DNA from 3 places in the Brevibacterium litoralis genome. Region 1 is predicted to be linked to each of the others. Evidence: predicted binding sites of a transcription regulator. Region 1 holds the regulator's gene; each other region holds the start of a gene.
The links. Region 1 encodes LexA, which represses DNA repair genes until DNA is damaged. Its sites were predicted from a motif close to TCGAACANNTGTTCGA; they were not measured.
Positions count from the first base shown of each region.

Region 2: AAD496_RS06475 (HNH endonuclease signature motif containing protein) is a predicted target of LexA. The motif match lies at 3,572-3,587, and genes of this name have one in related genera.
Region 3: AAD496_RS02800 (Rv2578c family radical SAM protein) is a predicted target of LexA. The motif match lies at 2,234-2,249, and genes of this name have one in related genera.

Region 1 covers NZ_JBDIUY010000015.1:81,915-92,526, forward strand. Annotated here, with positions in the region: gene miaA (tRNA (adenosine(37)-N6)-dimethylallyltransferase MiaA) at 1-484, shown strand, start outside; gene dapF (diaminopimelate epimerase) at 526-1,491, shown strand; gene AAD496_RS05590 (class I SAM-dependent methyltransferase) at 1,498-2,127, opposite strand; gene hflX (GTPase HflX) at 2,157-3,752, shown strand; gene AAD496_RS05600 (ATP-dependent DNA helicase) at 3,749-5,749, shown strand; gene lexA (transcriptional repressor LexA) at 5,880-6,692, opposite strand; gene AAD496_RS05610 (LysM peptidoglycan-binding domain-containing protein) at 6,968-7,360, shown strand; gene AAD496_RS05615 (histidinol-phosphate transaminase) at 7,448-8,629, shown strand; gene hisB (imidazoleglycerol-phosphate dehydratase HisB) at 8,626-9,258, shown strand; gene AAD496_RS05625 (hypothetical protein) at 9,255-9,869, shown strand; gene hisH (imidazole glycerol phosphate synthase subunit HisH) at 9,866-10,531, shown strand; gene priA (bifunctional 1-(5-phosphoribosyl)-5-((5-phosphoribosylamino)methylideneamino)imidazole-4-carboxamide isomerase/phosphoribosylanthranilate isomerase PriA) at 10,599-10,612, shown strand, end outside.
Region 2 covers NZ_JBDIUY010000019.1:41,917-52,528, forward strand. Annotated here, with positions in the region: gene AAD496_RS06460 (error-prone DNA polymerase) at 1-355, opposite strand, end outside; gene AAD496_RS06465 (Y-family DNA polymerase) at 505-2,190, opposite strand; gene imuA' (DnaE2-dependent mutagenesis accessory factor ImuA') at 2,187-3,395, opposite strand; gene AAD496_RS06475 (HNH endonuclease signature motif containing protein) at 3,714-5,576, shown strand; gene AAD496_RS06480 (AraC family transcriptional regulator) at 5,609-6,562, opposite strand; gene AAD496_RS06485 (TIGR03086 family metal-binding protein) at 6,650-7,261, shown strand; gene AAD496_RS06490 (pyridoxamine 5'-phosphate oxidase family protein) at 7,315-8,040, shown strand; gene AAD496_RS06495 (NAD(P)H-binding protein) at 8,093-9,028, shown strand; gene AAD496_RS06500 (M3 family metallopeptidase) at 9,054-10,612, opposite strand, start outside.
Region 3 covers NZ_JBDIUY010000010.1:151,787-162,398, reverse strand. Annotated here, with positions in the region: gene AAD496_RS02810 (M20 family metallopeptidase) at 127-1,557, opposite strand; gene AAD496_RS02805 (helix-turn-helix domain-containing protein) at 1,873-2,139, shown strand; gene AAD496_RS02800 (Rv2578c family radical SAM protein) at 2,258-3,304, shown strand; tRNA gene AAD496_RS02795 (tRNA-Ser) at 3,421-3,508, opposite strand; RNA gene ffs (signal recognition particle sRNA small type) at 3,615-3,710, shown strand; gene AAD496_RS02785 (MFS transporter) at 3,781-5,325, shown strand; gene AAD496_RS02780 (L,D-transpeptidase) at 5,480-6,976, shown strand; gene AAD496_RS02775 (potassium channel family protein) at 7,155-8,045, shown strand; gene AAD496_RS02770 (MFS transporter) at 8,154-9,437, opposite strand; gene AAD496_RS02765 (YbaK/EbsC family protein) at 9,509-9,997, shown strand; gene AAD496_RS02760 (queuosine precursor transporter) at 9,984-10,612, shown strand, end outside.

The DNA.
Region 1 (10,612 bases):
GGTCGTCGAACTCACGGGCGAACCCTTCTCGGCGCACCTGCCGCGCTACGAGTACTGGACGCCGACCGTGCAGATCGGACTCGCCCAGGACAGGCCCACGCTCCACGCCCGGATCGCCGAGCGGGTCGGACGGATGTGGGAGGCCGGCTGGGTCGACGAGGTGAGGGCCCTCCTCGGGCGCGGCCTCCTGGAGGGCACGACCGCCCGGAAGGCGATCGGGTACGCGGAGATCCTCGACCACCTGGACGGGCGTATGACCCCGGAGGACGCGATCGACCGGAGCATCGTGCGCACCCGGCAGTTCGCCAAGCGGCAGGAGACCTGGTTCCGGCGGGACGACAGGATCCACTGGTTGCCGGCCGGACGGGTGGACGCGCCGGGCAATACGCTGCTGGCGGACGCCACGGGAATCTTCCGGACGGCGGATGCATTCACCCAGGACGGGACGCACGACGACGACCACCGGAACCGCACCGACCACTGATACAGCACCGACCACCGGCAGACGGCCGGGGAGGAGACACCATGACCGCAGAGGCAGGCACGCCCGCGACCCCGGACCTCGTGGCGGGCACCGTGGTGACGAAGGCCCACGGCACGCAGAACGACTTCGTGCTCGTGGCCGACGACGCCGGGGACATGCGGATCGGGCCTGCGGCGGTGCGCCGTCTCACCGACCGCCGGGCCGGGATCGGTGCCGACGGACTCATCCGGGTCGTGCGTTCTGCGGTCGCCGGGATCCCCGAGGCGACGGTCGCCGCCGCGGACGGGGCCGAGTGGTTCATGGACTACCGGAACGCCGACGGGTCGATCGCGGAGATGTGCGGCAACGGGGTGCGGGCCTTCGCCCATTACCTCGTGCGGACCGGCCGGGTGACCGACATCGCGACCCCGATCCGGGTCGGCACCCGGGGTGGCACGAAGACGGTGACACTCGTGGCCGACCCCTTCGGGTCCCCCGCACCCTGGTACCGCGTCGACATGGGCCGCTGGGGGTTCCCACTGCCGCACCCGGAAGGGTTCGACTCCACCGTCGAGACCCGTGGAATCCCCGTCGCCCGGCCGGCCCTGAGCGTCGACATGGGCAATCCCCACACCGTCGTCGCGCTGGCCGGTGAGGACGAACTGGGCGCGGCCGAACTCACCACGGTCCCACGGGTCGATCCGGTGCCCGGGAACGGCACGAACGTCGAGTACATCGTCGTCGGGGCCGACACCGCCGCGAGCCGAGCCGGGATCGACGCCGGTGCCGGACACGTGCGCATGCGGGTCCACGAACGCGGCGTCGGGGAGACCTTCGCCTGCGGCACCGGGGCGTGCGCGACCGCGATCGCGGCCCAGCACTGGGCCGGACCCACCGGGCCCGACACCTGGTACGTGGAACAGCCCGGCGGCACCGTGCGGATCGAGATCGACGGCGACCGGGTGGCCCTCGCCGGCCCCGCGGTCCTCGTCGGCGAGATCACGCTCGATGAGGACCTCACGGCCTGAGGTGCTTCAGGCTTCCTTGCGGACCACGAGGATCCGGAACCCCTTGGAGCTCGCTTCCTTGCGGCAGGTGTAGCCCTCACCGAGCATGTCGGCCGTCCAGGTCAGCAGGGAATCGGCGCCGAGCTTCTTGGCGACGACCATCCACGCCTCGCCGCCGGGGCGCAGTCGCGGCAACCAGGTGCGCAGGAGATCGTGGAGGACGTCCTTGCCCACGCGGATCGGCGGGTTCGACCAGATCGCGTCGAAGCGCTGGTCGGTGGGGATCTCCTCGGCGTACACCGGGCGGACCAGGTCACCGACCCCGAGCGCCTCGGCATTGGTGTGGGTGAGCCCGAGTGCGCGTTCGTTCACGTCGAGGGCCCACACCCGGGTGTCGGTCCCGGCCTCGCGGGCCGTGAGCGCCGCGTGGAGGGAGATCGGACCCCAGCCGCAGCCCAGATCGAGCAGGTCCCCGGCGGGCGGGGCGGGCACGGCGTCGAGGAGCACCTTCGTGCCGATGTCGAGACGGGTGGGGGAGAAGGTCCCGGCGTTCGTCGTGACGTCCACCTGGCGACCGGCCAGGTGGATGCCGATGGTCCGCGGCTTGTCCGCCGCCTGCGTCGTCCGGGAGAAGTAGTGGTCCGTCACGGTCCCCATCCTATGGGGCACCCGGACTTCGTGAGAGAATGGAGCACCCTCGTGAACGACAGGAAGAAGCGTACGTGACCGAAGCGAGCGAAGACCGCTCCCGCGCCATGATCGACCGTGTGCTCTCGCGCAGCGGTACGGCCCTCACCGACGACCGTCTGGTCCACCAGGACGACTCCCAGATCGACCTCCTCGAACGCCAGGCGCTGCGCCGCGTCGGCGGACTCTCCACGGAGCTCGAGGACATCACGGAGGTCGAGTACCGCTCCCTCCGGCTGGAGAAGGTCGTCCTCATCGGTGTCTACTCCACCGACGCGGCGGAGGCGGAGACCTCGCTGCGGGAACTCGCCGCCCTCGCGGAGACCTCCGGCGCGGAGGTGCTCGACGGCCTCTTCCAGCGCCGCGACCACCCCGATCCGAGCACCTACCTGGGCTCGGGCAAGGCCCGGGAACTCGCCGACGTCGTCGCCGCCGTCGGTGCGGACACCGTCGTCGCGGACACGGAGCTCGTCCCCTCCCAGCGCCGTGCCCTGGAGGACGTCGTCAAGGTCAAGGTCATCGACCGGGTGGCCCTCATCCTCGACATCTTCGCCCAGCACGCCAAGAGCCGGGAGGGCAAGGCCCAGGTCGAGCTCGCCCAGATGGAGTACCTGCTCCCGCGCCTGCGTGGCTGGGGCGAGAGCATGTCCCGGCAGGCCGGTGGCCGGGTGGCCGCCGGTGCGGGCATCGGCTCGCGTGGTCCCGGTGAGACGAAGATGGAGCTCGACCGGCGCCGGATCCGTGAACGGATGGCCAAGCTGCGCCGCGAGATCAAGCAGATGAAGCCGGCGCGGGCGACCAAGCGGGCCAACCGGACGCGCAACCGGGTGCCCTCTGTGGCGATCGTCGGGTACACGAACGCCGGCAAGTCGTCCCTGCTCAACCGGCTCACCGACGCCGGTGTCATGGTGCAGAACGCCCTCTTCGCGACCCTCGACCCGACGGTCCGCCAGGCGGTCACGGCCGACGGGAGGGACTTCACGTTCACCGACACCGTCGGATTCGTCCGCAACCTGCCCCATCAGCTCGTCGAGGCCTTCCGGTCGACGCTGGAGGAGGCCGCCGAGTCCGACGTCATCCTCCACGTCGTCGACGCCGCCCACCCCGATCCTCTCGGTCAGGTCCGGGCGGTCCGCGAGGTGCTCGCCGACGTCGACACCTCCGACATCCCGGAGCTCGTCGTCCTCAACAAGGCGGACATCGCCGAGCCGGTGGCGCTCGCGCGGCTGCTGCGGGAACTGCCGGACTCCGTGGCCGTGTCCGCGGCGACCGGCGACGGGATGGACGACCTGCGCCGCACCCTCGACGCCCTGCTCCCGGTCCCGGAACACGAGATCACCGCGCTCGTGCCCTACGACCGCGGATCACTCGTCTCCCGGATCCACGACGAGGGCACCGTCCTCCACGAGGAGTACCTCGACTCCGGGACCGCTCTCCAGGCCCGCGTCGACGGTGACCTGCTCGACGCGCTGCGTGACTTCCTGCGTCCGGACATGGTCGTCGGGGACGCGGTCGTGGACGGGGCCGGTCCGGCCGCGGACCCCGCGACGGGCACCGGAGGACGGGGCACCTCGGCGACGGGGACGGGGGAGTGAGCCCGACCGAGCAGCTGCTCGCCGGGGCCGTCGCCGCGCTCGGCGGCAGTCCGCGCGAGGGACAGCAGCGGATGGCCGAGGCGGTCACGAGCGCCCTCGACTCCCGCACGCATCTGCTCGTGCAGGCGGGGACGGGCACCGGTAAGTCGCTCGCGTACCTGGTCCCCGCGGTCGAGCACTCGGTGCGGACGGGGAACCGGGTCGTCGTGTCGACGGCGACACTCGCGCTCCAGGCGCAGATCGTCGACCGTGATCTGCCCAGGCTCGTCAAGGCCGTCGGGGCGGAGCTACCGCGCAAGCCGAAGGCGGCGGTCCTCAAGGGCCGGCGCAACTACCTGTGCAAGTACAAGATGGACGGCGGGTACCCGGACGAGGGTGCCGGGATGCTCTTCGACCTCGGCGCGGACACGGCCGGGGACCGGGTGGGTGGCGGTGGTGCCGGCCGCGGTCCGGACTCCCCGGCGGCGATGACCCGTCTGGAGGAGGAGATCCGCCGCATCCGGTCCTGGGACGCGTCGACCGAGACCGGCGACCGTGACGACCTCACCCCCGGCGTGAGCGACCGCGCGTGGTCGCAGGTGTCGGTCAACGCCTTCGACTGCCTGGGCCAGAAGTGCCCGCTCGTCGAGGAGTGCTGGTCGGAACTCGCCCGGGCACGGGCCGCCGAGGCGGACGTCGTCGTCACCAACCACGCACTGTTGGCCATCGACGCCTTCGGGGAGAACTCCGTCCTGCCCGAGCACTCGGCCGTCGTCGTCGACGAGGCACACGAACTGCGCGACCGCGTGACGAATGCGCTGTCCGGGGCGATCACGGTGGCGATGCTCGAGGCGGCGGCCTCCTCGGCCCGTAAGCACACGACGGTGCAGGACACCGTCGTCGGGATGTTGGACACCGCGGCCTCCGCCCTCGGCAAGGCCCTGGCGAACGCCGAGGACGGCCTCATCACCCACTGGCCGGACGACCTGGCCGACGCCGTCGTCGCGATCCGCGACGCGGCGAAGCAGATCTTCGCCGACTCCGGGGCCGACCAGGACTCGAAGGCCCCGGACGCCGGCCGTCAGATGGCCCGCGCCCGCCTGCAGGAGATCCTCGACCTGGCTGACCGGATCACCGAACGCGCCGGCAACGACGTCTCTTGGGTGTCCCGGTCGAACTTCCGGGACCGGGAGACCGTGTCCCTCGTCGTCGCGCCCCTGTCGGTGGCGGGCACCATGCGCAGCGGGATCTTCGAGGAGGCGACCGTCGTCGCGACCTCCGCGACGCTGGCCCTCGGCGGGTCCTTCGAACCCGTGGCGGCCTCCATGGGCCTCGCCGGTCCCGAGGCGCCCCGCTACGACTCCATCGACGTCGGGTCGCCCTTCGCCTACGAGAAGCAGGGGATCCTCTACGTCGCCTCCCACCTGCGTCGGCCCGGCCGCAGCGGACTGGGCGACGACGCGCTCGACGAGTTGCAGGAACTGCTGGAGGCCTCCGCCGGTGGTGCACTGGGGCTGTTCTCCTCCCGGGCCGGCGCCCAGCGCGCCGCCGAGGAGATGCGGGAACGTACCGATCTGCCCATCCTCCTCCAGGGTGAGGACACCCTCGGGTCGCTCGTGAGCCAGTTCGCCGCCGACGACCGCACCTGCTTGTTCGGGACGATGTCCCTGTGGCAGGGCGTGGACGTGCCCGGCCGGACGTCCCGCCTCGTCGTCATCGACCGGATCCCGTTCCCACGCCCCGACGACCCGCTCGTGACCGCGCGGACCCATCAGGCGCACAAGAACGGGGCCAACGGCTTCATCAGCGTGAGTGCGACGCATGCCGCTCTGCGTCTCGCGCAGGGCGCAGGCCGCCTGATTCGCAGTGTCGACGACCGCGGTGTCGTCGCGGTGCTCGACTCCCGGATGCGGACCGCCGGCTATGCGGGCTTCCTGCTGCGTTCGCTCCCGCCCATGTGGCTCACGGAGAACGGTGGTGCGGTCCGCCAGGCCCTCGGACGGCTGGCCGAGGGCTGAGGGACGGTCGAAGGGTCGGTCCCGTCGGCCCGGGCCTGCGCACGGGCGGGAGACGGGCGTGGAAAGACGCACGAGGCGCGGTCCCGGAGGGGACCGCGCCTCGTGCGTGGACGGCAGGGGTGGGAGGAGCTCAGACCGAGCGGATGACCGCCGTGACGATGCCCATGATCTGGGCGTGGTCGCCGTCGATGGGCTCGTAGTCCGCGTTCTGGGGCAGCAGCCACTGCTTGCCGCCGGTGCGCTTGAGGGTCTTCACCGTCGCCTCGTGGTCGAGGAGCGCGGCGACGATCTGACCGTTGTCCGCGTCCTGCTGCTTGCGGACGACCACCCAGTCGCCGTCGCAGATGGCCGCGTCGATCATCGAGTCGCCGACGACCTTGAGGGTGAAGAGGTCACCCTGGCCGACGATCTGCCGGGGGAGGGTGAAGACGTCCTCCGTGTTCTGCTCCGCGGTGATCGGACCACCGGCGGCGATCCGCCCGACGAGCGGGACCTGGGCGTTGTCGGACTCCGCCACGGGGGAGTGGGCCGGGAGGTGGCTCACGGTCGCCTCGGTCGCCGGTGGCTGCTCCTCGGCCGGGTTCACGATCTCGATGGCCCGGGGGCGTTTGGGGTCGCGGCGGACGTAGCCCAGACGCTCGAGCTGCGAGAGCTGGTGGGCGACCGAGGACAGGGAGGCCAGCCCGGCGGCCTTGCCGATCTCCCGCATGCTCGGCGGGTACCCGTTCTCGTAGACGGCCTGCTCGATCGTCTCGAGGACGAGGCGCTGCCGCGGGGTCAGGCGGGTGTCCCCGGCGGCCGCGGAGCCCTCCGGGAACTCGAGGATCTGACCGTGCTCGTCGCGGAACCGTCGGACCTCGTTCTCCACGCTGTCGTTGCGGGGGCGCCCGCGCGGGCGCGGGCTCTCCTGCGGGTCGGGGGACTCCGTCTTCTTCGTGCTCATGTCTCCACCTGCCGGTAGTCGGTGTAGTGCCCGAATGGTGCTGAAAGTGACCGGTCGCAAGAAGTGTGTCCGAGGCTCCTGGAAGGGTGTGCCACGTCCGGACGATCAGCTCGTTCGAATCCATCTTCGCACATCTGTTCGAGGTGGGTGGACATCTGTTCTAATGTCCGGTTCAATAGAACACGTGTTCGGAACTGACGTTCGAACACGGCAGGCACCGCCGGCGACGGGGCATCCCGTCGGTCGCGCGGCCCACGACACGCAGGAGTACGAACATGAGCTCTCTCACCGCTTCCCCGCTGGCTTCGTTCGCCACCTCGCACGGTCTGCGCACCCATCCCGCACGGGAACGCGCGGCCGTCCGCTGGACCCCACGGGGCCGGCGGTTCCTCCGTCTGGCCCGCACCCTGCTCCTCGCGGCGGTGTTCGTCGGCGTTGTCCTCGCTGCGGTCCTCGGGCTGCGCCCGGACGCCGCGGCCTCCGGTTCCGCGGAGGTCGGGGCCTTCGACACCGTGGTCGTCGAACAGGGTGACTCCCTGTGGACGGTCGCCCGGGAGGCCGCGGGTGACCGTGACGTCCGGGACGTCGTCCTCGCCATCGTCGAACTCAACGGACTGTCCTCGCAGATCGTCCACCCGGGCCAGGAGCTCGCGGTCCCATCCCACTGATCGGTCGGACCCCGCCGATCGGGTCGACCGGTTCGGTGAGGGGTCCCGGTGCCGCCGCGTGCGGACCTCCCCGGTAGAATCCCGGTCGTGACGAACCTCGAGGACCTCCCCCTCCGCGCGGACCTGCGCGGCCAGACCCCGTACGGCGCTCCCCAGCTCGACATCCCCGTCCGGCTCAACGTGAATGAGAACGCCTTCGACGTCCCGGCGGACGTCGTACAGGCCATGGACCATGCGCTGCAGGCGGAGCTCCCACACCTCAATCGGTACCCGGACCGCGAGTTCACCGCCCTGCGGGCGCGGCTGGCCCGCTACCTCGACGGTGTCCTCACCCGTCAGGGTGGCCGTGACGCCGCGAGCGGGCAGCCGGTCGCACACGCACCGGTCGACCCGGCGGGTATCTGGGCGGCGAACGGGTCGAACGAGGTCCTCTCCCACATCGTGCAGGCCTTCGGGGGCCCCGGACGCCGCGCACTCGGGTTCGTTCCCAGTTACTCGATGCACTCCCTCATCACCACCTCGACGGGGGCGGAGTGGATCACCGCCGAGCGTGCCGCGGACTTCACCCTCACGGCGGACGCGGCCGTCGCCGCGGTGCGCGCGCACCGACCCGAGGTCGTGTTCCTCTGCACGCCGAACAACCCGACGGGTACCGGCCTGGACCTCGACGTCGTCCGGGCGGTGCTCGCCGAGACCGAGGGGATCGTCGTCGTCGACGAGGCCTATGCGGAGTTCGCCCGGCCCGGGTACGTCTCCGCGCTGACCCTGCTGCCGGACAATCCACGTCTGGTCGTCTCCCGGACGATGTCGAAGGCCTTCGCCTTCGCCGGTGTGCGACTGGGCTACGCGGTGGCCGATCCGGCCCTCATCGACGCACTGCGGCTCGTCCGGCTGCCCTATCACCTCTCGGCACTCACCCAGGCCGCCGCGGGTGCTGCGCTGGACCACGCGGACTCTCTGCTCGCGAACGTCGAGGAACTCATCCGCCAACGCGACCGGATGTCAGCGGGTCTCGCGGACCTCGGTCTCGACGTCGTCCCGAGTGACTCGAACTTCCTGCTCTTCGGTGGCCTCACCGACCCGAGCGCGTTCTGGCAGGGTCTGCTCGACCGCGGCGTCCTCGTCCGGGACATCGGGATCCCCGGCCACCTGCGCGTCAACGCCGGGACGGCCGACGAGACCACGGCGTTCCTCGACGCCTGCGCCGCGCTCCTCGCGGCAGACCCCACCCACCTCACCACCTCCGAGACCGCCGAGGAGTCCGCATGACCTCCACTCCGACCGTGACCCCCTTCGAGGGCCCGCGCACGGCGCACGCCTCCCGGAGAACCTCCGAATCGTCGATCGAGGTCGCCCTCGACCTCGACGGGACCGGGAAGTCGGAGGTCGACACGGGTGTGGGCTTCTACGACCACATGCTCACCGCGTTCTCCAAGCATTCCCTCGTCGACCTGCGTGTGAAGGCGACGGGGGATCTGCACATCGACGTCCACCACACCGTCGAGGACACCGCCATCGTCATCGGGCAGTGCCTGCGGGAGGCGCTCGGGGACAAGGCCGGGATCCGCCGCTACGGCAATGCGAGCGTGCCGCTCGACGAAGCCCTGGCCTCCTGTGTCGTCGACGTCTCCGGGAGGCCCTACTTCGTCCACACCGGGGAGCCCACGGGCTTCGAGTTCCACCTCATCGGTGGGCACTTCACGGGGTCGATGGTGAGTCACTCGCTGGAGTCACTGACCTTCCACGCCGGGTTCACCGTGCACCTCACCTGCGTGGCCGGTCGCGACCCGCACCACATCGCCGAGGCGGAGTTCAAGGCCTTCGCGCGCGCCGTGCGGCAGGCCGTCGAACCCGACCCGCGCATCACCGACATTCCGAGCACCAAGGGAGCCCTGTGAGCCGCACCGTCATCGTCACCCCGTTCGGGGTCCCGCAGCAGCTGGCCGCCGCCTGCGTCCTGTCGGACATCCCGGGTGTCGTCGTCCCCCTCGGACAGTTCTCGGCCGTCGTCCAGGAGGGCACCGACATCGCCGCGGGCAATGCCGCGGCCGCCGCGATCTCGACGATCGCCGGCAAGCACGAGGTCCTGCTCATGGTCCGCAGCGAGGAGCGGATCGACGCCGCCCACTACCGGCACGGTGAGCGCGAGGCCGACGTCCCCGCGGGCCTCGCGCTCAGCAACCTCCCCGACGAGCTCGAACCGCTGCTGCTGGAGTCCCTCGAACCGACCGATGTCGAGGGCCACATCGACACCTCCACGATGTCGAAGATCCAGGCGTCCTCGCTCACCATGACCCCGCAACGCGCGGCGATCGCGCGGACCGCACTCATGTGGGCCGTGGCCCTGTTGCTCGCGCTCGTCGCCCTCGTCGGTGGTGGGATCGCACTCGGCAACGGCGCGGTGCTCGTGGGCGGGCTCGTGCTCCTCATGGCCCTCGTGGTCGGTGGATTCGCCGGCTACCGGTTGTGGTCCCTGCTCGTCCGCGCCCGGACGGCGGTGGCGGCATGACCACCGTTCCCGCCACGCACACGGTACGGACCGATGCGGCACAGACCGCCCCGGCACAGAAGGACGTCGTCGTCCTCGACTACGGCTCCGGCAACGTGCGCTCCGCCGTCCGCGCCGTCGAACGCACCGGCGTCCGGGTCGAACTCACCTCGGACCTCGACCGGGCCGCGGACGCCGACGGCCTGGTCGTCCCCGGGGTCGGTGCCTTCGCCGCCGTCATGGAGGGCCTGGAGTCCGTCGGCGCCCCGGAGGTCATCCGCGCCCGGCACGCCGCCGACCGCCCGCTCCTGGGCATCTGCGTGAGCATCCAGGTGTTCTTCGAGTCCGGTACCGAGCACGGGATCACGAGCACCGGCCTGGGTATCTGGCCCGGTGCCGTGTCCCGCCTGCAGGCTCCGGTCGTCCCGCACATGGGGTGGTCGGAGGTCCGGCCACCCGCGGGCTCCCGGATGTTCGCCGGTGTCGAGGACGAACGGTTCTACTTCGTCCACTCCTATGCCGCACACGAGGCGCCCACCGGCACGCTCACCACCTTCGCCGATCACGGGGAGCCCTTCGTCGCCGCCGTCGAGGACGGCACGACCTGGGCCACCCAGTTCCACCCGGAGAAGTCCGGGGACGCCGGCTACGGCCTGCTGCGCAACTGGGTCTCGATCCTCTGAGACCTCCGGCCACACTGCTCCACCCGCACACCCCCACACCATCCACCGACGGGAAGAAGACGTACCCATGACCGAGTCCAC
Region 2 (10,612 bases), on a different contig from region 1:
CGGGTGAGTCCGCATACCGGCTGCGACGGTCGGAAGCACCGGGCCCCACGGAGACGGGTGCGGGAGCGGGCCCCGGCGTGGGTCCCGGTGTGGGAGCAGGTGCGGCCGGCGTGGCGGGGTCGTCCTCCGCATGTCGTTGGTTTGACCAAGGAGTATTCGGGGTGCCACTCCCCCGGGTGCTCTCTCCTCTGACCTCCTCGGCGTTCGACTCACCGTGGACCCGGTCAGCAGCACCGCGCTCCCCTTCAGCACTCCGCTCGGCGAGGAACGCGCGCAGTGCCTTCTTGTCGCCGCTGAGCAGTGAGAGTTTCTGCGCGAGCTCCGCCCAGGGTGTGCGCGGGTTGTTGAATCCCATGTCTCCTCGTCCTCCCTGCCTGTGCTCGTCACCTGCCTGCGCGAACCGTCCGTGCCCGCGATTCGACCGTGCGCAGATTGGCGTCGTGCGGGGTCTGAAACGCCGATCTCCGCACACTCGATTTCAAGGTCCCGCCCAGCGATCGCCCCTCACTCGTACCGCCCGACGAGGTACCACTCCCCTTCCTCCTTGCACAGCAGGAAGGCGTGGCCGTCCTCCGTGACGACCTGGATCCGCACGCGGTACTGCGCCACCGCCTCGTCCCACCAGCCGGATTCGACCGGCCAGCTGCCGGACCAGGCCGTGACCCGCGCGGAGAACCGTGGCCGCCCACCGCTCGCCGGTGCCCGCAACAGAGCCGGTGCCGCATCGAGTCCCGCCGGACGCGCGACGACCGACACCCCCTGGGCGTCGAGCAGGTCCACCGGGGTGCGTTCGACGAGCGTCGGCCGGGGCGCAGGGATGTCCCCGGGCCACGGCGCCCCGGGATCCCGCACCGCCCGAGGCGCCTGCTGCCACGGCGTCCACAGTGCGGTCTCGTCGGGGTCGCGCCCACCCTGGAGCGAGGGGACGAGCACCGTCTCCGCGCCGTAGAGCCCCTGGATCCTCTCGAGCGTGTGCGCGATCCGCCCCGGCCGTTGGTCGAACAGGCTCTCCTGCGTCCGCAGCGGCGCGACGAGCTCCGCCGCGACGAGCGTGATGAGCGCGATCCCGTCCTCCGCGGGTTCACCGGGATCGGCGCCGTCACCCTCCAGAAGGCTCCCCTGCCCGGGGACCTGTGGTGGCCGGCCCGAACGTCCGGGACCCCCGCCGACGGGGGCAGGACCCCCGGCCTCCGGGGAACGCCCCGCTCCCGGTGCACCGCCCCGCCCCCGCGCCGGACGCAACCATCCCTCCGACTGCCAGCGCAGGCGGTCGGCGACGGCGGTCTCGCTCATCTCCTCGATCCGCCACGTACGGGTCTGCTCCTCGCCGGTGGTCGACAGCAGGCCGATGCTCACGTGTGTGCACACCAGCCCGTCCGCGCGCACACCCCGGAACAGGTCCCCGGCGAGCGACCGCGCGTGGAAGGACAGCACGTCGCTCCGGCCGGTGGGCGGGTCCACGGCGACCTCGACGCGGTGCTCGCGTGCCCGCACGTGATCGACGGGGATCCGGTCCTCGTGTCCCGCGGCCAGTCGGTGTGCCCGCGTGCCGACCTCGCCGAACCGCCCGGACACCTCGGACTCCGGCAGAGCGGCGAGGGTCCCGAGCGTCCGCAATCCCAACCTCTCGAGCAGCGGCACGAGCTCGCCGAAGGACACCGGGTCGACCTCCTCGAGCACGGTCGACGGCAAGGGCGCGAGGAACTCCGCCGTCGCCCCCGGTGGCACCCGTGTGGCCGTCCGCGAGGCGAGCAACGCACCGAATCCCGTGTCCGCGACGCCGGGGAAGAACTCCCAGCCCGTCGCGTCGGTGAGACCGGTGAGGAGGTGTTCGGTGGCGGCCGCCTCGTCCGCGTGGGTGTGCTGCAGGGACGTGACGGGCATGCTCACGACACCCGGCTCCACCAGGGAGAACCGCGCGACGAGGGATTCGAGCACCCCGATCCCCTCGGCGAACACCCGGTGGTCCCGATCGGTGTCCTGCGACAGGACCTGCAGGTCGGGGCAGCGCAGCTGGGCGGCCCGCTTGTTGAGCCCGATCCCCACGCCGGCGGCGCGCGCGGGACCGTTGCACGCGCGGATCCGCCCCGCCCGCAGGATCGCCACCGGCGCGAGGGGATCGAGCCCGAGCGCCCGCACCGCGGCGACCGTCGGCCAGTCCGGCACGGCGAGGACGAGCGTGCGCGTCATGGTCGCACCCCCGCCGCGGTCTCCTCGGTGGGCACGGTCTCCTCGGTGGGCACGGTCTCCTCGGTGGGCACTGCCGCGCCGGATGCGGTCGCGGTCGGCGCCGCCCCGGTGAGTGCCGTGATCGTGGCGACGGGCGCCTCGTGAGCGGTACCGCCGGTCGGTCCCTCCGCTCCCGAGGTGCCCTCCCCTCGAGCATCCGCCGTACCCTCCTCCGCCGGGCCGTCGCCCGGGAGATCCGCGCCGGTGGGGTCTCCATCGGCCTGGTCCTCGTCCGAGTCGGGCAGCACGCCCGTTCGCCCACCTTCCGGGATCGGCAGCGCGATCACCTGTGATTCCGCTCCTTTTCGTTCCGGTTCCGTGCGTGGAATGGCCGGGGTTCCACCCTCTGTACGGTCGTCCCCTGCCTGCCCGTCCGTGTCGGGGAGTGGCAGGGGGACGACGTCCGCCGATGCACCGGAGCCCTCCTCCGGAGCGGCAGGAGAGGAGTGGGTGGGGACGGGGCGGAGGACGCCGGGAGAGCGACGTCCGGGCAGGGAGTGGTCCGGTTGCGTCGGGGCAATGGTCAGGGCGCCTCGGGAGCGGGTGAGGGACTCGACGCGGCCCGAAGGGCCCGGCAGGAGCAGTGTGTGGGAGCCCGTGCGGGAGCCGTGGACGGCGACGCGGCAGCCGGAGAGGCGCCCGTGGCCGGCCTGCGCGCCGTCCCAGCCGAGGGCGGTGGTCGAGAGCTGTTCGGTGCTGCCGGCGAAGGGGTCGAGCGAGACGAGCGTGGCGCGGCGTTCCCGCACCTTGGCGGCCAGGCGGCTGCGTTCGGTGGGGGTCGTGCGGTAGCGCGGGCGGACGAGGAGGACGTCGAAGGACTCGACGAGGACGGAGGTGACGCGCAGCCATTCGCGGTCGGGGGTCGCGACGGACACGAAACGGTCGAGGTCGACACCGAAGTCCGCGATCGAGGCGGACGACAGCGCTCCGAGGCCGACGGTGCAGACCCAGCGGTCCTCGTGGGTGAGGGCCGCGACCGAGGCGAGAGCGAGGGACACCGCATGGTCCCCCGTGACCTGCAGGATCTCCCCGCGTGGGAGCCCGCCCCGGGAGTAGACGGGGCGCAGGGGCGCGTCCACGGGGTGGGGCGCGATCCCGGAGGCCAGTTCACTGGCCGTCCGGACACCCGTGAGGTGGGTGAGCTGCTGCAGGGCGTCGACTGACATGCACCCATTATCGAACTGGTGTTCGAAAGTGGCAAGTGTGCAGGTGGCAGGGTGTGCGCCTGTCGCATTCGGCGTCATCCGGCAGGAAAGGTCGAAACTTTTTCGAACACGAGTCTTGTGTGCCCATATGCATATGGCTAAGCTGGGCGTACTTCCCCACGCAGGCGCGGTCGAACACGACGGAGTGTTCGACACGGTTCGAATTCTGTTCGAACACTGTTCGACACGGTCGCCGGCACTGTCCGAACAACGGCGTTCGAACAGCACGTGACACGTCGAACCCGACACGGCGCTCCACGGGAAGGAGGTGACAGGCACATGGCACGACACGAAGGCTCGACCACCGGGACGACCGCAGGCACAGGAGCAGGAGCCGGTACGGGACGACGCACGGACGAGGCGAACCCCGGGCTCGAGGACGCGCAATTCCCCACCCTCCTCACCGACCACGACGAGGACCTCATCACACGCAGGCTCCCGGAACTGACCACCGCACTCGACCACATCCGGACCCTCACCGAGGACATCACGAGCGGACACCGTCCCCTCGACCCCGATACCGCCACCGCCGGACTCGCAGGCCTCGAACAGCTCACCCGCCGAGCCCAGGCCCTCACCCGTGATCTGACCGCCGTCCTCCTCCACGAGGACGTCCCGGCCCACACCGGCGCCAAGAACACCCGCGACCTGCTCACCTCGAAACTCAAACTCTCCGGCTGGGAAGCCGGCCGCCTGCTGAAGAACGCCGACGCCCACGGACACCGCCGCACCCTCACCGGTCAACGCCTCGCACCCCGCCGACCCGAGGTCGCCTCCGCCCTCGCGGCAGGCACCATCTCCAGCGCCCAGGCCGAGGAGATCACCCGCACCCTCGATGCGATCCCGCCTGCCGTCGAAACCGTCCACGGACCGGCCCTCGAACACCTCCTCGTCACCCAGGCACCCGGACTACGCGTCACCGACATCCGCACCGCCGGCGCCCACGCCCTGGCCTACCTCGACCCCGACGGCAGCGCACCCGACGAGACGGAACCGACCGAACCCTACGGACTCGTCCTCACCCGACAGAAGAACGGTGACTGGCGACTCAAGGCCTACCTCGACGACATCACCGGCGCCCTCCTCGACGCCGAACTCACCGCACGAGAAGTGGAAGGCACACCGACTGAAGACGCCGAGACTCGGGACTTCACCGACCCGCTCCCGCCGACCGGCCTCCACCCCGACGGGACACCCACGGACGTCCGCACCCCCATCGACCTGCGGTACCGGCAGCGGAAGAACCTCGACCGCCTCCGGCACATCCTCCGCACCCACGCCGGGAACCGGCAGGCAGCCGGAGCCGCGATCGGCCTCGTCATCACCACCGACCGGACCACGATCGAACGGCAGAAAGGCCTGGCGACCACCGGATCCGGTGACACCGTCCGGCTGGAACACCTCCTGGCATCCGACTCCCCGTGGGTCGACACGCTGCGGATCGACGAGGTCCGCACCGACACCCGCACCCGCACATCGAGTCTCGTCACCGCCGGCCGGTTCGCGACCGACACGATGGTCCGGGCTCTCACCGCCCGGGACCAGGGATGTTCCTTCCCCGACTGCTCGAGTCCTCCCTCGGCGTGCGATTCACACCACATCATCCCGTGGGTGAAGGGCGGACCGACCGACCACTGGAACCTCACCCAGGCCTGCGGGTATCACCACCACCATCACGAGCGCCTCGGATGGGAAGCCGTCATGCTCCCGACAGGGATCGTCGCGTGGCGGCCCCCGGAATCCCAGGACCCGCTCCGACGACCCGTCATCCACGCGAAATACCGGACCCGACACCTCATCGCGCAGCGACTGGCGGCCGGGACAACAGACAGGGCTCCGGCCGGACCCGCAGGCGGACCGACAGGAGGGGACTCGCCGGGAACGAGCCCGATGGGTGAGCGGAGTCCAGGAGCCCTCCCGGACAGTGGACGTACTCTCTCCGAGGGACAGGCGAGCGAGGGACAGGCGAGCCTGCCTCTCGACGGGACCGGTGTGCCCACACCCGTCCCGGGCCACTCCCCCGGCGACCGAGCCAAGATCGCCGACCAACTCGCCTTCCAGAAACGCCGCCGCCAAGCACGCGAAGCCGCCTACCGCCGACGCGAGGAGAGCCGCCGCCAGGCAATGGTCGCACCCTTCTGACGCAGACTCGACGAGCTCTGATCGGGACGTCGTCACGCCTCCGCACGAATTGCACGCTGGCCCCGCCCATAGGCGGCCGGACTCCGACCGATGACGGCGGTGAACTCCCGGATCAGGTGGGACTGGTCGGAATAACCGAGTTCGGCCGCGACATCGGCCCAGTCGACAGCTGCGCCGTCCCGGGCACGTTCGGCGGCGTCGAGGAGCCTGTACCTGCGGATCACCCAGGTCGGGCTCACTCCTGCGAAGGAGGCGAACTGCCGCTGCAACGTCCGAGGTGTCACTCCGGCGATCGCGGCCAGTTCCTCCACCCGCCGGATCGAACGGTCGTGTTCGGCGATGTCCGCGATCCGTGATACCTCCCGGGCGATCGGGATCCGTCGCGGATCGGCACGGTCGAGTGCCCGGCCGAGGGCGTCGACGAGGGCTCCAGCCGCCGAGGCGCTGCGCTCGTCGGAATCCGTGCCAAGTGCCCCTGCCCTGGGAGCAGGGTCCGACTCCGACACAGGGTTCGACCCCGGAAAGCGCGCCTCGGCGATCGCATGGGACAGTGCTGCACCGTCGATGCCGAGGACGTCGTCGACCGACAACACCCGGTCGTTGAGGTCCCCTACCCGGTCGATCCAGGCACCGAAGCCACCCGTGGTCGTCTTCACCGCGAGATTCCACCCTGAACCGGCCAGAAACCGCGACTGCACCCTGGTCGTCACCCCGTTGACGACGGCCCGCAAAGGGTGAGGGCCGGGTTCGTCGACGTCCGGCGGAGGTGCCACACCGACACTGATGTTCACCGCCGGACGTGAGACGACCTGCTGCCGGTGGTGCCGGGGAGCCGAGTCGGCTGATCGCTCGAACGACCATTCCACGGACCAGACGAAGTCGAGCAGTCCGTCGAACTCCGCGGGCACGGGGAACCGCCGGAAGTCGACATGGCGTCGCATCTCGGCCGGTGAGAGGATCCCGCGGGTGTCGTCATAGGCGGACACGGTCCACACGGTAGTGGATCGGCCCGGTGAAGGTTCATGTCGCAAATCTTCAATCGCGCCGTCCGACCGCCTGCCTACCGTGGAGCCATGGACACGAACCCCGCCCCGCAACATGCAATCGACCCTGCCACGATCACCACCGCACAGCTCGATGCCGTCCTCGCGGACCTCGCCGACCTCCTCGACACGATCCCGACCTCCGCCGATCCCCACCCGACCCCGTGCACCGAGTACGACCTCGCCGCGCTCCGGCAGCACGTGGTCGGATGGCTCACCGCCTTCGCCGACGGTTTCTCCTCGGCGGACAGGCACTGTTCGGACCTCGACGCCGTCACCGTCGAGGGGAATGGTGCCGGCCAGGTCCGGGCGGCGCGCGCCCGCCTCGCAGACGTCCTCCCCGAGGCGGCCTCCCGGCCGCTGTTCATCGGCGAGGTGTCCATGCCCGGCGACATGTCCCTGTCGATGATCCTCTGGGAGTACCAGATGCACGGTTGGGACCTCGCGGTGGCGACCGGGCGGCCGTGGGCACCGGCCGAGGACGCCGTCCTCGCCTCCCTCGACTTCGCACCGGCCATGCTGACTCCGGATTTCCAGGGCCCGGGCAAACCCTTCGCACCCGCCGTCGAGGTGCCCGCCGACTCCCCGGCCCTCCACCGCCTTCTCGGCCTCTCCGGCCGCGATCCGCACTGGAGTGCCTGAGGGACGGGCGCCTCGGCAGAGCGCCCGCATGACGCTGCACTACCCTCATGGGCATGGACACCCCTGTGACGGAGCGCACGGCTCCGACGGACCCCGCACCGACTGCCACGGACCCGGCCACCCCCACGGACCCGGCCCCTCCCATCGCCGACCGCGCCACCTGGCCGACCCTCGAGTCCCCCGAGGCGCTCACCGCGCTCATCGGCGAACCCTCGCAGTTGGTGAAGGACAAGGTCCGTCCGGCACTTGTCCCCGAGGACGTCGACTGGCTGGCCGCCACACCGTTCTGCGTCCTGTCGACCTCGGACGCCGACGGGAATCTGGACGCCTCGCCCAAGGGTGACCCGGCCGGCGAACTCGTCCACGTCATCGACCCGCAGACGATCGCCCTGGCGGAACGACCGGGCAACCAGCGCGCCGACGGCTACCGGAACATCCTGCAGAACCCGCACGTCGGTCTGCTCTGCATGATCCCCGGCCGCGGCGACACCCTGCGCATCAACGGCCGCGCGACCCTCGTGACCGACGCCCCCTTCTTCGACGACATGCAGGTCAAGAGCAAGCGCCCGCTCCTGGCGGTCGTCATCGACATCGACGAGGTCTTCCACCACTGCTCCAAGGCCTTCCTCCGCTCGCAGCTGTGGAAGCCGGAGACCTGGGCGCCCGAGGCGCACGTCCCCCGGCGTGCCGTCCTCGCGAACCGCCTCGACAAGCCGGACCAGAGCGTCGAGGAACTCGACGAGTACTGCGGCAAGTCCTACGAGGAGAAGCTCTACTGATGCCCGCCGTCGCCCGCACCCCGAACACTTACGCCGGAGTCGCCAACCACGCATGACCACCACACTCGTCATCGGCGCCTCCGGCTACGAGGGCCGGTACCTGGTCGCCGAACTCCACCGCCGCGGGCACACGGTCCGCGCCCTCGTCCGGGACCGCGAACGTGCCGAGGAACCCCACAGCTCGGGCGCCCCGTCGCTGGCCGGCCTCGTCGACGAGTGGCGGATCGGGGAGATCACCGATGCCGCCGTCACCGCGGACCTCGCCGCCGGCGTGGACGCGGTCGTCTCCGCCCTCGGCGTCACGACCCAGGATTCCGACCCCTGGCAGGTCGACCACGCGGGGAACCTGCAGATCCTGCAGTCCGCCGCAGGTCACGGCGCCGAGGCGTTCCTCTACCTCGGCGCGATCGGCGCGGACCGGTGCCCGGCCGAGGTCGCGAAGGCGAAGACCGCCTTCGTCCGGGACCTCGCCGGCTCACGGACCACCGGTGTGGTCGTGCATCCCTCGGGGTACTTCAGCGACATGTCGTCCGTCCTCGACATGGCCCGGAAGGGACATGTCCGAATCCTCGACCCCGAGGTCCGCCTCAACCCGATCCACGGCGCGGACCTCGCCGCCTACTGCGTCGACCGACTGGAGGAAGCACTCCACGGCCGGGGCGCCTCGGCGGCGTACTTCACGCAGGGCACGGCACTGCCCGGCTCCACCCCGACCTTCCGCGTGTACGAGGTGGGCGGACCGGAGGTCCTCACCTGGCAGGAGATCGGTGAGGCCGCCTTCGAGGCGCTCGGCACCCGCCCACGCATCTCGCGGATCCCGCGGTGGCTCGTGTCCCTCGGTCTCCGCGTGAGCGGCATGTTCTCCGCGCGGCTGGCGGACGTCGCCCGGTGGCTCGTCCACGTACTCACGCACGACGCGATCGGCGAGCGGACGGGCACCCACCGACTCCGCGATCACTTCGCCGCCGAGGCGCCCCGCACGCCCTGACGCACGCCGAGCGAGCGTGCCCTCCTCACACCAGCCCGCGGCGCTCCAGGAGGGGTTCGATCCGCGCGTCGCGGCCGCGGAAGTCGCGGTAGGCCTCCATCGGATCCTTCGATCCGCCGACGCCGAGCAGGCGCTCCCGGAACCGATCGCCGTTCCCGCGGACCAGGCCGCCGTTCTCGTGGAACCACTCGACGGTGTCCGCGTCCATCACCTCGCTCCAGATGTATGAGTAGTACCCGGCGCTGTAGCCACCGGCGAACACGTGCTGGAAGTAGGTCGAGGAGTAGCGGGTGGGCACGCTCGGTTCGTCGAGGCCGATGTCGGCCAGCGCGGCCGCCTCGAACGCGGCGACGTCGGTGACCTCGGCGGCCTGGTCGACGCTCAGTGTGTGCCAGGCCTGGTCGAGCCACGCGGCCGCCAGGTACTCGCTCGTCGTGAACCCCTCGTTGAAGGCCGCCGATGCCTGCAGCTTCTCCACGATCTCGGCCGGCAACGGTTCACCCGTCTCGTGGTGGACGGCGTAGTTCTCCAGGATCTCCGGCCACAGGATCCACATCTCGTTGACCTGGCTGGGGAACTCGACGAAGTCCCGGCGCACCGCGGTCCCCGCGAAGTGCGGGTAGGTGACCCGCGCGAACAGTCCGTGCAGCGCGTGACCGAACTCGTGGAAGAGGGTGCGCACGTTGTCGAGCGTGAGCAGCGTCGGCTCGCCCGGACCCGGCTGGGTGACGTTGAGGTTGTTGACGACCACCGGCTTGGTCCCCCGCAGCGCCGACTGGGAGACGATCGGGTTCATCCACGCCCCACCGCGCTTGGTGTCGCGCGTGTAGAGGTCGAGGAGGAACAGTCCGAGGGCGGACCCGTCGGCCTCGAACACCTCGAAGGCGCGGACCTGCGGGTGGTACCCGACGACGTCCGTCCGCTCCTCGAAGGTCACGCCGTAGAGCTTCTGCGCCGCATGGAAGACGCCGTCGCGCAGCACGCGCTCGGCCTCGAACCACGGGCGCAGGGCGGCCGTGTCGATGTCGTGCTCGGCGCGGCGGACCTTCTCGGTGTAGAAGGCCCAGTCGTGCGCCTCAAGCGCGAAGGTCTCGCTCCCCTCCTCCGCGGCCGTCGCATCGGCGATCGCCTGGAGCGCTGCCTTCTCCCGCTGCGCGTTCCGGGCCGCGGGTGCTGCGAGGGTGCGCAGGCGCTCCTCGACCGCCTCGGGCGTGCCGGCCATCTGGTCGGCGAGCACCGCCGAGGCGTGGCTGTCGTGCCCGAGCAGCGCCGCCCGCTCGGCCCGCAGCCGCACGATCTCCAGGAGGACCCCACGGTTGTCGTTCTCGTTCCCCCGGGAACCCCGCGCTCGCGAGGCGCCCAGCAGTCGTTCGCGCACCGCGCGGTTCTCCAGCGCGGCAAGGTGGGGGTGACCGGTGTAGAGGGTGAGGGACAGGACGTACGCGCCCTCGATGCCACGATCGGCGGCCTCCTGGGCGGCGGCGGACACCTCGCCCGGGGTGAGTCCGGCGAGGTCGGCCGCATCCTCGACGACGACGGCCAGGTCATTCGTGTCGGCCAACAGGTTCTTCTCGAAGGTGGTGG
Region 3 (10,612 bases), on a different contig from region 1:
AGACCCAGAGAGCGGCCGCTGACAGGCAGTTCAGGGCAGTGTTTCAGGATCGCCACGAATTAGATACTCGGTAGTAGTAAACGACCGATCAGGTCACATCTCCCACGTCATAGGACGTGCGTGGCATCACTTCTGCGAGGTGAACCAGCGGTCCGGCTGCTCGGCCATGTCCCAGAACATCCCCGCCATGATCTCCAGACCCGATTCGAGGATCGGCACGAGGATGTGCTCGTCGGGCGCGTGCTGGTTGCACCCGGGATAGGAATGCGGGATCCACACGGTCGGCAGGCCGAGGATCTCGCTGAACGCATCGTTCGGGATCGTCCCGCCGAGATTGGGCTGGACGGCCGGCGACGCACCACAGGTGGTCGTCACGGAGTCGACGGCGGCGCGGACCACCGAGGCTGCGGGGTCGAGGCGGGTCGCCGCGGCGCTCACCGGCGGGACGTCGACCTCGATCCCGGGGATCCCGTGGGCGGCCAGGTGCTCCTCGACCTTCCGCCCGAGATCGGTGATGTCGGTGCCGACGACGAACCGCAATTGGAGGAGCGCGGCGGCCCGACCGGGGATCGCGTTGACGGGCGAGTCCCGGTTGCCCGCGTCGAGCGCGAGGACCTCGAGCCCGTTCCACCCGAGGGTCCTCTCCTGGTGGGTGAGGCCCGGCTCGCCCCAGGTGGGGTCGATCTCGGGGGCACCCTCCTCCCGGACGTCCGGGAGGGCGGCGATGGCCTCTCGGACCGCTGCCGGGATCTCCGGGGGCCGGAGCGCCGGGATCCGGATGACCCCGTCGCCGTCGACGAGTGCGTGGATCGCCGCGGCGAGCGTGGTCGCCGGATTGCGCAGTTTGCCACCCCAGTTGCCGGAGTGATGGTCACCGTCCCGGGCGTCCTGGCGCAGCCAGAAGTTCACCGCACCCCGGGACCCGAGGAACAGGGTGGGGACGTCCGCGGCCAGGCGGGGACCGTCGGAGCCGAGGAAGAGGTCGGCGGCCAGGAGCCCGTCGCGGTGTGCGGCGCAGAACTCCCGCAGGCCGACCGAACCGGATTCCTCGGCGGTCTCGACGAGGATGGTGACGTTGTAGCCCAGACGACCGCCTCGGGAACGCAGGACCGCGCCGAGTGCCTGGTGGTTGACGAGGTGCTGGCCCTTGTTGTCCGCCGAGCCGCGGCCGTAGAGCCGGTCGCCGTCGCGGGTGAGGACCCACGGGTCGAGGCCGTCGCTCCACTCCTCGGCGTGGGCGAACTGGACGTCGCCGTGGCCGTAGAGGAGGACGGTCGGGAGTGCGGGGTCCTCGATCCGCCGGGCGACGAGGAGCGGTTGGTTGGCCGAGACCGGGTTCTCGTGGACCTCCACGGCGAAGTCGAGGGTTTCGAGCTCCGGACGGAGGGCGGCGTCCAGATAGGCGTGGGCGGCCGGCCCGTCGCCCCCTCCCTGACTCTCGGTCGGATGGGCGACCCTCTCCGCGAGGAGGTCGAGGAGGTCGCCCTCGGTCAGGAGGGAGCGCGCCGCGGCGATCGCGCCGGCGCGTCCGGCGGCGGGGGTGGACGGGGATGTCATCGGGGCTCCTGGAGATCGGGGAGTGACGGGGATGGCACGAGACTACGACACACCGATCAGGGTGATACCAGGGGTGAACAGCGCCTCACATAAGAAGCAAGAAAACTATGTGTCCGTCATCGTCCGCTTCGCCAAGGAAACTTGAGTCCATGACGACAGCCGGGATCCGAGATGCTACCTGGCAATCACCATAGAGATCCGAGTGAGTCAGGTCACACATGAGCCTCTCCTGCCGCATGATTCCGGGATTCTTGAAACTTAAACTACTCATGAGTATGTCGCGCCGACGACCCCCGGGTGAGCACAATGTCCACCATGGCTGAATCGAGTGAGCTCCAGAAGGTGCTCGGCGCGAATCTCTACCGGATGCGCCAGGAACGCGGATACTCCCAGGAGGAGTTCGCCCAGTACATCCTCGACGTACACCGGACCTATGTCGGTGCCCTCGAGCGTGGCGAGCGGAACCCCTCCCTGCTGAGTGTCGAGAAGATCGCGGGCAAGTTGGGCGTCGAACCGCTCTGGCTACTGCACGAGCACCCGGACGACGAGCCCCTCCCGGCATCCTTCACCGCCGGGAAGTGAGTCCCCCGTGACGGTCGCCGCCCGCACGGCGGCCGTCACGGCCCATCCCCACGCAGTCCCTCCCGCACAGCCCATCCCCACCCTTGCCGAACATCCGAACATGTGTTCGAATCGTTCCATGCGATGGGACGGCCAGTCGAGTGATGCCACGGGTGCCCTCGAGGTGCCCGGCTTCGTCCGCTCCGTGACGACCCCGGAATTCGCCGGCGTGACGTTCCACGAGGTGCTGGCCAAGTCCGCCCTCAACAAGGTCCCGGCCTCCAGTTCCATGCCCTTCTCCTGGACGGTGAATCCGTACCGGGGTTGCGCGCACGCCTGCACCTATTGCTTCGCGCGGAACACGCACACCTATCTCGACCTCGACGCAGGCTCCGACTTCGACCGCCAGGTCGTCGTGAAGACGAACGTGGCGGACGTCCTGGCCGCCGAACTCCACCGGCCCCGCTGGGCGCACGACCACGTGGCCCTCGGCACGAACACCGACCCGTACCAGCGGGCGGAGGGCCGCTACCGGCTCATGCCCGGGATCATCGCGGCCCTCGCCGGATCCCGGACCCCGTTCTCGATCCTCACGAAGGGCACCCTGCTCCGCCGTGACCTGCCCGCTCTCGAACGGGCCGCCGCGGACGTCGAGGTCGACCTCGCCCTGTCGATCGCGGTCTTCGACGAGGGCCTGCGCCGCGAGATCGAACCCGGCACTCCCACGGCAGCGGCCCGCCTGGCGACGGTGCGCGCGGCCGCCGAACGGGGCTTCCGGGTCACCGTCTTCCTCATGCCGGTCATGCCCGCCCTCACGGACTCCCGGGCCCACCTGGAGACGGCCGTCCGGTCGATCGCCGTGGCGGGAGCCCACCGCGTCGCCTACGGCGCCCTGCACCTGCGCCCCGGGGCGCGCGAATGGTTCTTCACCTGGTTGCGCCGGTCCCGTCCGGGCCTGCTGCCGCGGTACCGGCGGATGTACGACCGGACCGCCTACGCCTCGGCCGAGTACCGCCAGTGGCTAGCGGCCCGGCTCGAACCCCTGCTCCACGAGTACGGACTGCAGGCACGCGAGGACGAGGACACCCCGGAGCAGAGACGGTTCGCCCGGAACCGAGCGGAGGCCGAGCAGGACAGGGAAGAACAGGGCGCCTCGGCAGCGGAGACCACGCCCGCACTCTTCTGAACACCCGCTACGGACCCGACCCCACCCACACGGAAACGACGCTCCCGGAGCGAGCCGTGAATACCGGAAGGCTCCGAGCCCCTCACGGTGAGTGAGGGGCTCGGAGCCTTCTTCAGTGGCGGAGGATAGGGGATTTGAACCCCTGAGGGCGTTAACCCAACACGCGTTCCAGGCGTGCGCCATAGGCCGCTAGGCGAATCCTCCGAGAAAGACTCTATAGGAAGTGAACAGCCGATTGCCAATCGAGGACGCGTGAACCGAATCACTCCTGTGCGGTCGCGACCCGCCGCCGGTTTCGTCTACACTGGTCGTCGGCTCTTCGCGCGGTGTCATCCTGCGAACTCCCCCAGGTCCGGAAGGAAGCAAGGGTAAGCATGCTCTGGCAGGTGCGCGAAGAGCCTTTTTCGTGTCCGGACGTCCGCCGACCGCCCCTCCCTCCCCTTCAAAGCGGACCGAACGTCCGTTAAGGTGTCTGTATGAAAGCGACGGGGCTGCGGGTTGGCAACCGGACCGATCCGACCTCCGGGGCCCGGGACCTCGGGACGGAGGGATCCACCGTGCCCGCTCCCCCGCCGCGCATCTGGCCGTTGTTCCTCGCGACCTTCCTGTCGACCTACACCTTCGCCGTCGCGAACATCTCCGTCCCCGGTATCCAGGCGGCCCTCGACGTCGACTCCGCCGCGACCGCCCTCGTCATCGGGGCCTACACCGTCTCCTTCGCGGCCTGCCTCATCGTGTGCGGACGGCTGGGCGACCGGTTCGGGCGCCGCCGCCTGTTCCGGATCGGCGTCCTGTCGATGATCGCGACCTCGGCCCTGGCGGCCCTGGCCCCGAACGTCGCACTACTCATCGTCGGTCGGTTGCTCCAGGGCGTGGCCGCCGCGATCACGACGCCACAGATCCTCTCCTCGGTCCAGGCGATGCTCACCGGACACGCACGGGCGAGGGCCGTGAGTCTGTACGCGATCATCGCCGGGGTCGGCACGATCGGCGGGCAGATTCTCGGCGGTGTGCTCACCACCTTCTTCCCCGTGGAGTACGGCTGGCGGGCGGCCATGGCCTCGATCGGTGGGATCGCGCTCATCGCCTTCATCGGGACCCTGTGGATGCGGGACACCCGGTCGGACGATCCCGAGGGGCTCGACCTCCTGGGCACCGTCCTCGTCGCAGGCTCCCTCCTGTGTCTCGTCGCGGGGCTCACGAACGCCTCGTCGATGGATCCCCTGGCCGTCCTCGACACACCCCGGACCTTCACCGTCACCGTGGTCCTGCTCGTGGGGGCCGTGATCGGGTTCGTGCTCCTCGGGTTCCACCTGCGCCACCGGTCCCTGGCGTCCCGCCCCTCGGTGTTGCCCCTCCACGTCATCCGCGAACCGGGCGTCCGCCTGGGGGTCACGCTCGCGTGTCTGCTGTTCATGATGCTCGGTGCCTTCATGTACAACTTCGCGGTCCTCACCCAGCAGGGTTTCGGGTGGTCACCGCTCCACGGCGGCGTGGCGCTCGTGCTCCTGGCCACCGCCTTCGTCGTCTCGTCCTCGCTCGCACCACGTCTGCAGGAGCGGATGGGACCCCGCGTGATGGTGCTCGGCGCCTTCGTCCAGGCGCTCGGACTCGCCGGGGTCGCCGCACTCGCCTTCTCCCCGGCGGAACCGGGCCTGTTCCAGTGGATCTTCCAGGTCTGCGGGATGTTCACCGGTGGCGGTCAGGGCCTCATGATGGGCCCGCTCGTCTCCGTCGTCATGAACACCGTGCCCAACCGCGTCGCCGGGCTCACCGGTGGACTGGTCGCGACCGGTCAGCAGGCGGGGATGGGGCTGGGTGTGGCCACGCTCTCCGGGGTCTTCACCGCGCTCAGCTCCCTCGTCGGGATGCGCCCGGCCTTCGGGTACACGGCGGCACTCACCGTGCTGGTGAGCTTCGGGTTCGCCTTCGTCGCCGGCCGCCTGGTCCTCCACCACCGCCGGGCGGCCGCCCTCGCCGACGCCACTTCCCCGTCACGATTCGACAACACCGATTCCTGACGAAACCCCAGGTGAGAGCGCAATCGCAACACGTTCGTGAACGATCACGGTCCCGTCGTCGGCGAACCGTCATGTGGCACGGCCTACTCTGACGACCAGTCGTCCGGTCCGTGTGCCTCCCTGCGCCACGGACCCATTCACCCCTGGAGTACACGTGTTCCGACGTCCCGCCCTCGCCGCTGCCCTCGCCGCCGGTGTCCTCGCCCTGTCCGCCTGCACCGCGGACGAGCCCACGGACACCGACACCGCAGGCGCCGACACCGGCAGCGCCTCGACGCCGCTCACCCCGCCCTCGGAGATGCCGGCGCCCGAACCCGAGGTCTCCCTCGTCACCGCCGACGGCACCCAGGACGTCGGCGCTGACCCCGTCGAGCTGGAGGCCGGCGACCACCTGGAACTCGTCGTCGCCGAGGGCGAGTTCACCTCCGTCGAACTCGTCGACACCGGCAACGACCGTGTCCCCACGGACACAGGTGTCCTCTCCGCGGTGGACCCCGCCGCCGAGGCGCCCTCCCCCACCGACACGAGTGCGCCCGAGGAGACGGACGAGCCGGACACCCAGGCGCTCGATGCCACGACCTCGCTGCTCGCCGCGACGAGCACCTCGGCTTCGAACACCTCCGCGACGACCGACAGCACCCCCGGACCGACGGTCTCCCCCACCGAGGGTGCGGAGGCGGAGGACACGGAAGGCGCCTCGGGAGCGGGGGCCGACACGGACACCGGCACCCACTGGATCTCGGCGGGCGGGCTCGCCGGGGACAAGGAGTACGCCTGGACGGCGACCGTGCTCGACGGCGACGGCGAGGAACACGAGGTCACCGGCAGCGTGACGACGGCCCCGGCGAGCGGCACGCAGGTCCGCGCCCGCTCGGTCACCGGCGACGACGCGGTCGTGGGGGTCGGCGCGCCGATCGTCATCGACTTCTCCGCCCACGTCGAGGAGGAGTACCGCGACGACGTCGAGGCGCGCCTGGCCGTCGAGACGCGGGATTCCGAGGGCGCGGACATCGACGTCACCGGGTCCTGGGCGTGGCTGCCCGACCACGAGGGGAAGTCGCGGATCCACTACCGGACCGAGGAGTACTGGCCGGCGTACACCGAGGTGAGCGTCTCGCTGCCCTTCGGCGGTGTGCAGTTCGGCACGGACACCCAGGGCACCCGGGACATGACGCTCGACTTCGAGATCGGACGCGAGCAGATCGTCGAGGCCTCGGCGGCGACCAAGCGGATGGTCGTCACCCGCGACGGCGAGGAGATCTGGGACTGGCCGGCGAGCCTGGGCATGCCCGAGGCGCCCTCCTACAACGGTCCGCACATCGTCATGGCGAAGGCCGCCGAGTACACGATGACCTCGGAACGGTGGGGCTACGAGACCGACACCCGCTGGGCGGTACGGATCCACAACAACGGCGAGTTCGTGCACGGTGCCCCGTGGTCGGCCTCCTCCCACGGCGTGCGGAACGTGAGCCACGGATGCATCAACCTGACGAACGAGCGCGCCTACGAGTACTACCAGTCCGCGATCTACGGGGACCCGGTGATCATCAGCGATTCCTCGGTCGACCTCACGCCGACCTCCGGTGAGGTGAGCGACTGGGTCTACGAGTGGGACGCCTGGACGGAGATGTCGGCACTGCCGCAGGCCTGAACCCGGCACCGTCGCAGGCCTGAGCCCGGCACTGCCGCAGGCCTGAGCCCGGCACTGCCGCAGGGGTGACCGGCCCCGTCGTGCACCGGATCGGTCACATCCGGCCCGATTCCCGGCCCAGGACTTCGCGGAGCGTGGTCGGTAACCGATATGTTCGGGGGTCGGAGGTGGAACGACGATGACCACGCACGACCACACGCCCGCGCCCGCCGGCGCGCCCGCCGGGGCCGACACCGCTGCGGCACGCCGGGAGGAGGCGGCCGCCCGGATCCGCGTCCGGGAACTGCGGGAGCTCTCCCGGGTGGCCCGCTGGGAACGCCGCGTCGAGATCCCGCTCTTGCTCATGGCGGTCGCCTTCGTCGCCGCCTACGCGATCACGGTGCTGAAGCCCGATCTCGACCCGACCCTGGAGACCTGGGTCCGCGTCGTCACGTGGACCACCTGGGGAGCCTTCGCCGTCGACTTCCTCGTCCGGGTCTGCCTGGCCGAACGCCGGTTCCGCTACATCCTGCGCCACTGGTACGACGTGCTCATCATCGCGCTGCCCTTCTTCCGCCCGCTGCGCATCATCCGCGTCATCGGCACGCTCAAGGTGCTCAACCGGGTGTTCGTCGGCCGGTTCATCGGCATGCAGGCGGCCTACGTGGGCGTCACCGCCGTCACCTGCATCTTCTTCGGCGCGCTCTCCGTCCTCGACATGGAGGCCGAGCACCCCGAGGCGCTCATCACCACGTACCCCGACGCCCTCTGGTGGGCGGTCGTCACGACGACGACCGTGGGCTACGGCGACCTGTACCCGATCACCACCGGCGGCAAGATCGTGGCCGTCGTCCTCATGATGGTCGGCATCGCACTCATCGGTTCCGTCACCGCGGGCCTGGCCGGCTGGTTCGCCGACCACCTGCGCAAGGAACGCGAGGAGAAGGAACTCCTCACCGCCCTCCTCGCGGGCGAGGACCCCGTCGAACTCGCCCGCACCGGGACGAGCACCGGGTCCGCCGCCGAGGTGCCTTCCACCGTGGGTGCGGATGTGCCGGAATGTACCTGCGGCTGCCACCGGAACGAGTGACTGCGAACAACATCATGGTGTCTGCCGGACAGATGCCCGGCAATCCGGCCTGGTTGCCGGGCATCTGTCCGGTAGATGACAGGGAGGTTGCAGGCGCCTCGGCCGCGTTCAGACCGCGGAAGGCTTGGACCGGCGCAACAGCAGGGAGATGAGGAAGGCCGTCCCCATGAGACCGACGCCCACCGTCGTCACGCCGGGCCAGCCGAATCCCTCCCAGGCGAGCGGGGTGAGGTTGCCACTGATCGACGACCCCACGTAGTAGGTGAGGGTGTAGAGCGAGGCCGCCTGAGCCGTCGCCCCGGTCGCCACCGAGGACCGCGCGGCCACCCAGGCCGAGGCGAGCGAGTGCATGACGAAGAAACCGACGGCCATGACCGCCATCCCGACGACGATGAAGGCCAGGTGCGGGAGCGCCATCGTGAGGACGCCGACGACGCCCAACAGACCGCCGAAGGGCATGACGGCGCGCAGGGAGAACCGGTCGGCGGCCCGGCCGGCCACGACGGAGCTGTATCCCGCGATCGGGTAGACGAAGTACAGGAGGCTCACCGCACCGACGGAGAGCAGGTAGGGCGGGCTCTCCAGGCGGTACCCCAGGGAGTTGAAGGTGCCGACGAAAGTGCCCATCCCCAGACCACCCAGCAGGAACAGCCCGACGAGGACGGGATCCTTGAGGTTCCGCCCGAACTTCCGCACGAGCACCGCCGGCGAATCCCGGTGCGGGGTGAAGCCGCGGGAGGCCGGGAGCAGCGCCCAACACAACCCGGCGCAGACGGCGGCGAGGAGCGCGGTCCCGAGCATCGCGAGATTCGAGGCCCCCAGACCTCCGACACCGTCGAGACCGGTGAGCACCACGAGTTCGATGATCCCCGCCGCGACGATCCGCCCTGCCAGACCACCCATCGTGGTGCCGAAGATGTAGATGCTCGTCGCCGTGGTCGAATAGCTGCGGTGGATCTCCTCCTTGATGTACACCGCCGCGGTGCCCGGCAGACCGGCGAGCAGGAACCCCATGACGAACCGGGAGACGAGGAAGAGGGACCAGTCGTCGGTGAAGGCAGTGGCGATCCCGAGCACCGTCGAGGCGAGCAGGCTGAACCGGATGAGCGTCACCCGGCCCAGACGTTCGGAAACCGGCACCGCCGCGAGGAGCCCGAGCCCCAGTCCCGCGGTCGCCGCCGAGACGGACATGGCGGCCTGTGACGGGGTGATGTCGTACTCGTGGCTGAAGTACGGGAGGATCGCCTGGGTGTTGTACAGGAGCGTGAAGGTGGCGATCCCGGCGAGGAACAGCCCGATCTCCACTCGCTTGGTGCGCGGATCGCCCTTGAGGTAGCCCTCGAACGGAGGGTCCTGCGACCCACTATCATGTCCGTCTGCTGATCCGCTCACGTGGAACGACTGTACGCCTGTCGTCCCGCGGGTCCCGCAGCAGCCCTCCCCCTCTCGTACGAAAGGTACCCATGACCGAGACCACCCCGCGTCCGCACCGCCGCAACCTCGCCGTCGCCCGCGATCTGGAGGCCTGCGGCATCGACGCGGAGATCCGACTGTTCACGGAGCCCGCCCACTCCGCCAAGGCCGCCGCGGCCACGCTCGGGGTGGAACTCGGGGCGATCGCCAACAGCCTGATCTTCGCCGCCGACGGGCAGGCCGTCCTCGTCATGACCTCCGGCGCCCACCGGGTCGACACCGCCCACGTCGCCGGGCTCATCGGTGCGGCCTCCCTCGACCGGGCCACCCCGGAGCTCGTGAAGGAGGCGACCGGCCAGGTCATCGGCGGGGTCGCACCCGCCGGGCACCCGGACCCGGTCCGCACGTATGTCGACCGGGCGCTCGCGCGGTACCCGGAGATCTGGGCCGCCGGTGGTACCCCCGATTCCATGTTCCCGCTCACCTACACACAGCTCGTCACCCTGACGAGCGGAGAAGAGATCGATGTCCGCCCCTGACGCACACACCGACCGGACCACGCCCGCATCTGGGCGGCCGGGACCGACAGCCTCGGCCTCGGCGGTAAACACCCCCTCCCTCACCACTTTCGCCTCCACCCGCGGCAAGTACTACGCGACGGTGCTCGCACTCTTCTGCTGCGTCTTCCTCATCTCGAACATCGGCGCGACGAAGGTGATCGGGTTCGGTCCGATCGTCACCGACGGCGGTGCCTTCCTGTTCCCGATCGCCTACATCCTCGGCGACGTCATCAGCGAGGTGTACGGCTTCCGCGCCGCCCGCCGCGCGATCCTCACCGGCTTCGCCATGCAGATCCTGGCCGTCGCCGTCTTCCTGCTCGTGCAGATCTCCCCACCCGGCCCCGGCTACACCGCCCAGGAGTCCTTCGAGGCGGTGCTCGGCTTCTACCCGCGGATCGTGCTCGCCTCGGTCGCCGGGTACGTGGTCGGGCAGACGCTCAACGCCTTCGTCCTCGTGAAGGTGAAGGAGCGGATGGGTGAGAAACACCTGTGGGTCCGCCTGTTGACCTCCACGGGGGTGGGTGAGTTCGCCGACACCCTCATCTTCTGCGTCGTCGCCTTCGCGGGCGTCATCCCCGGCTGGGACTTCGTCAT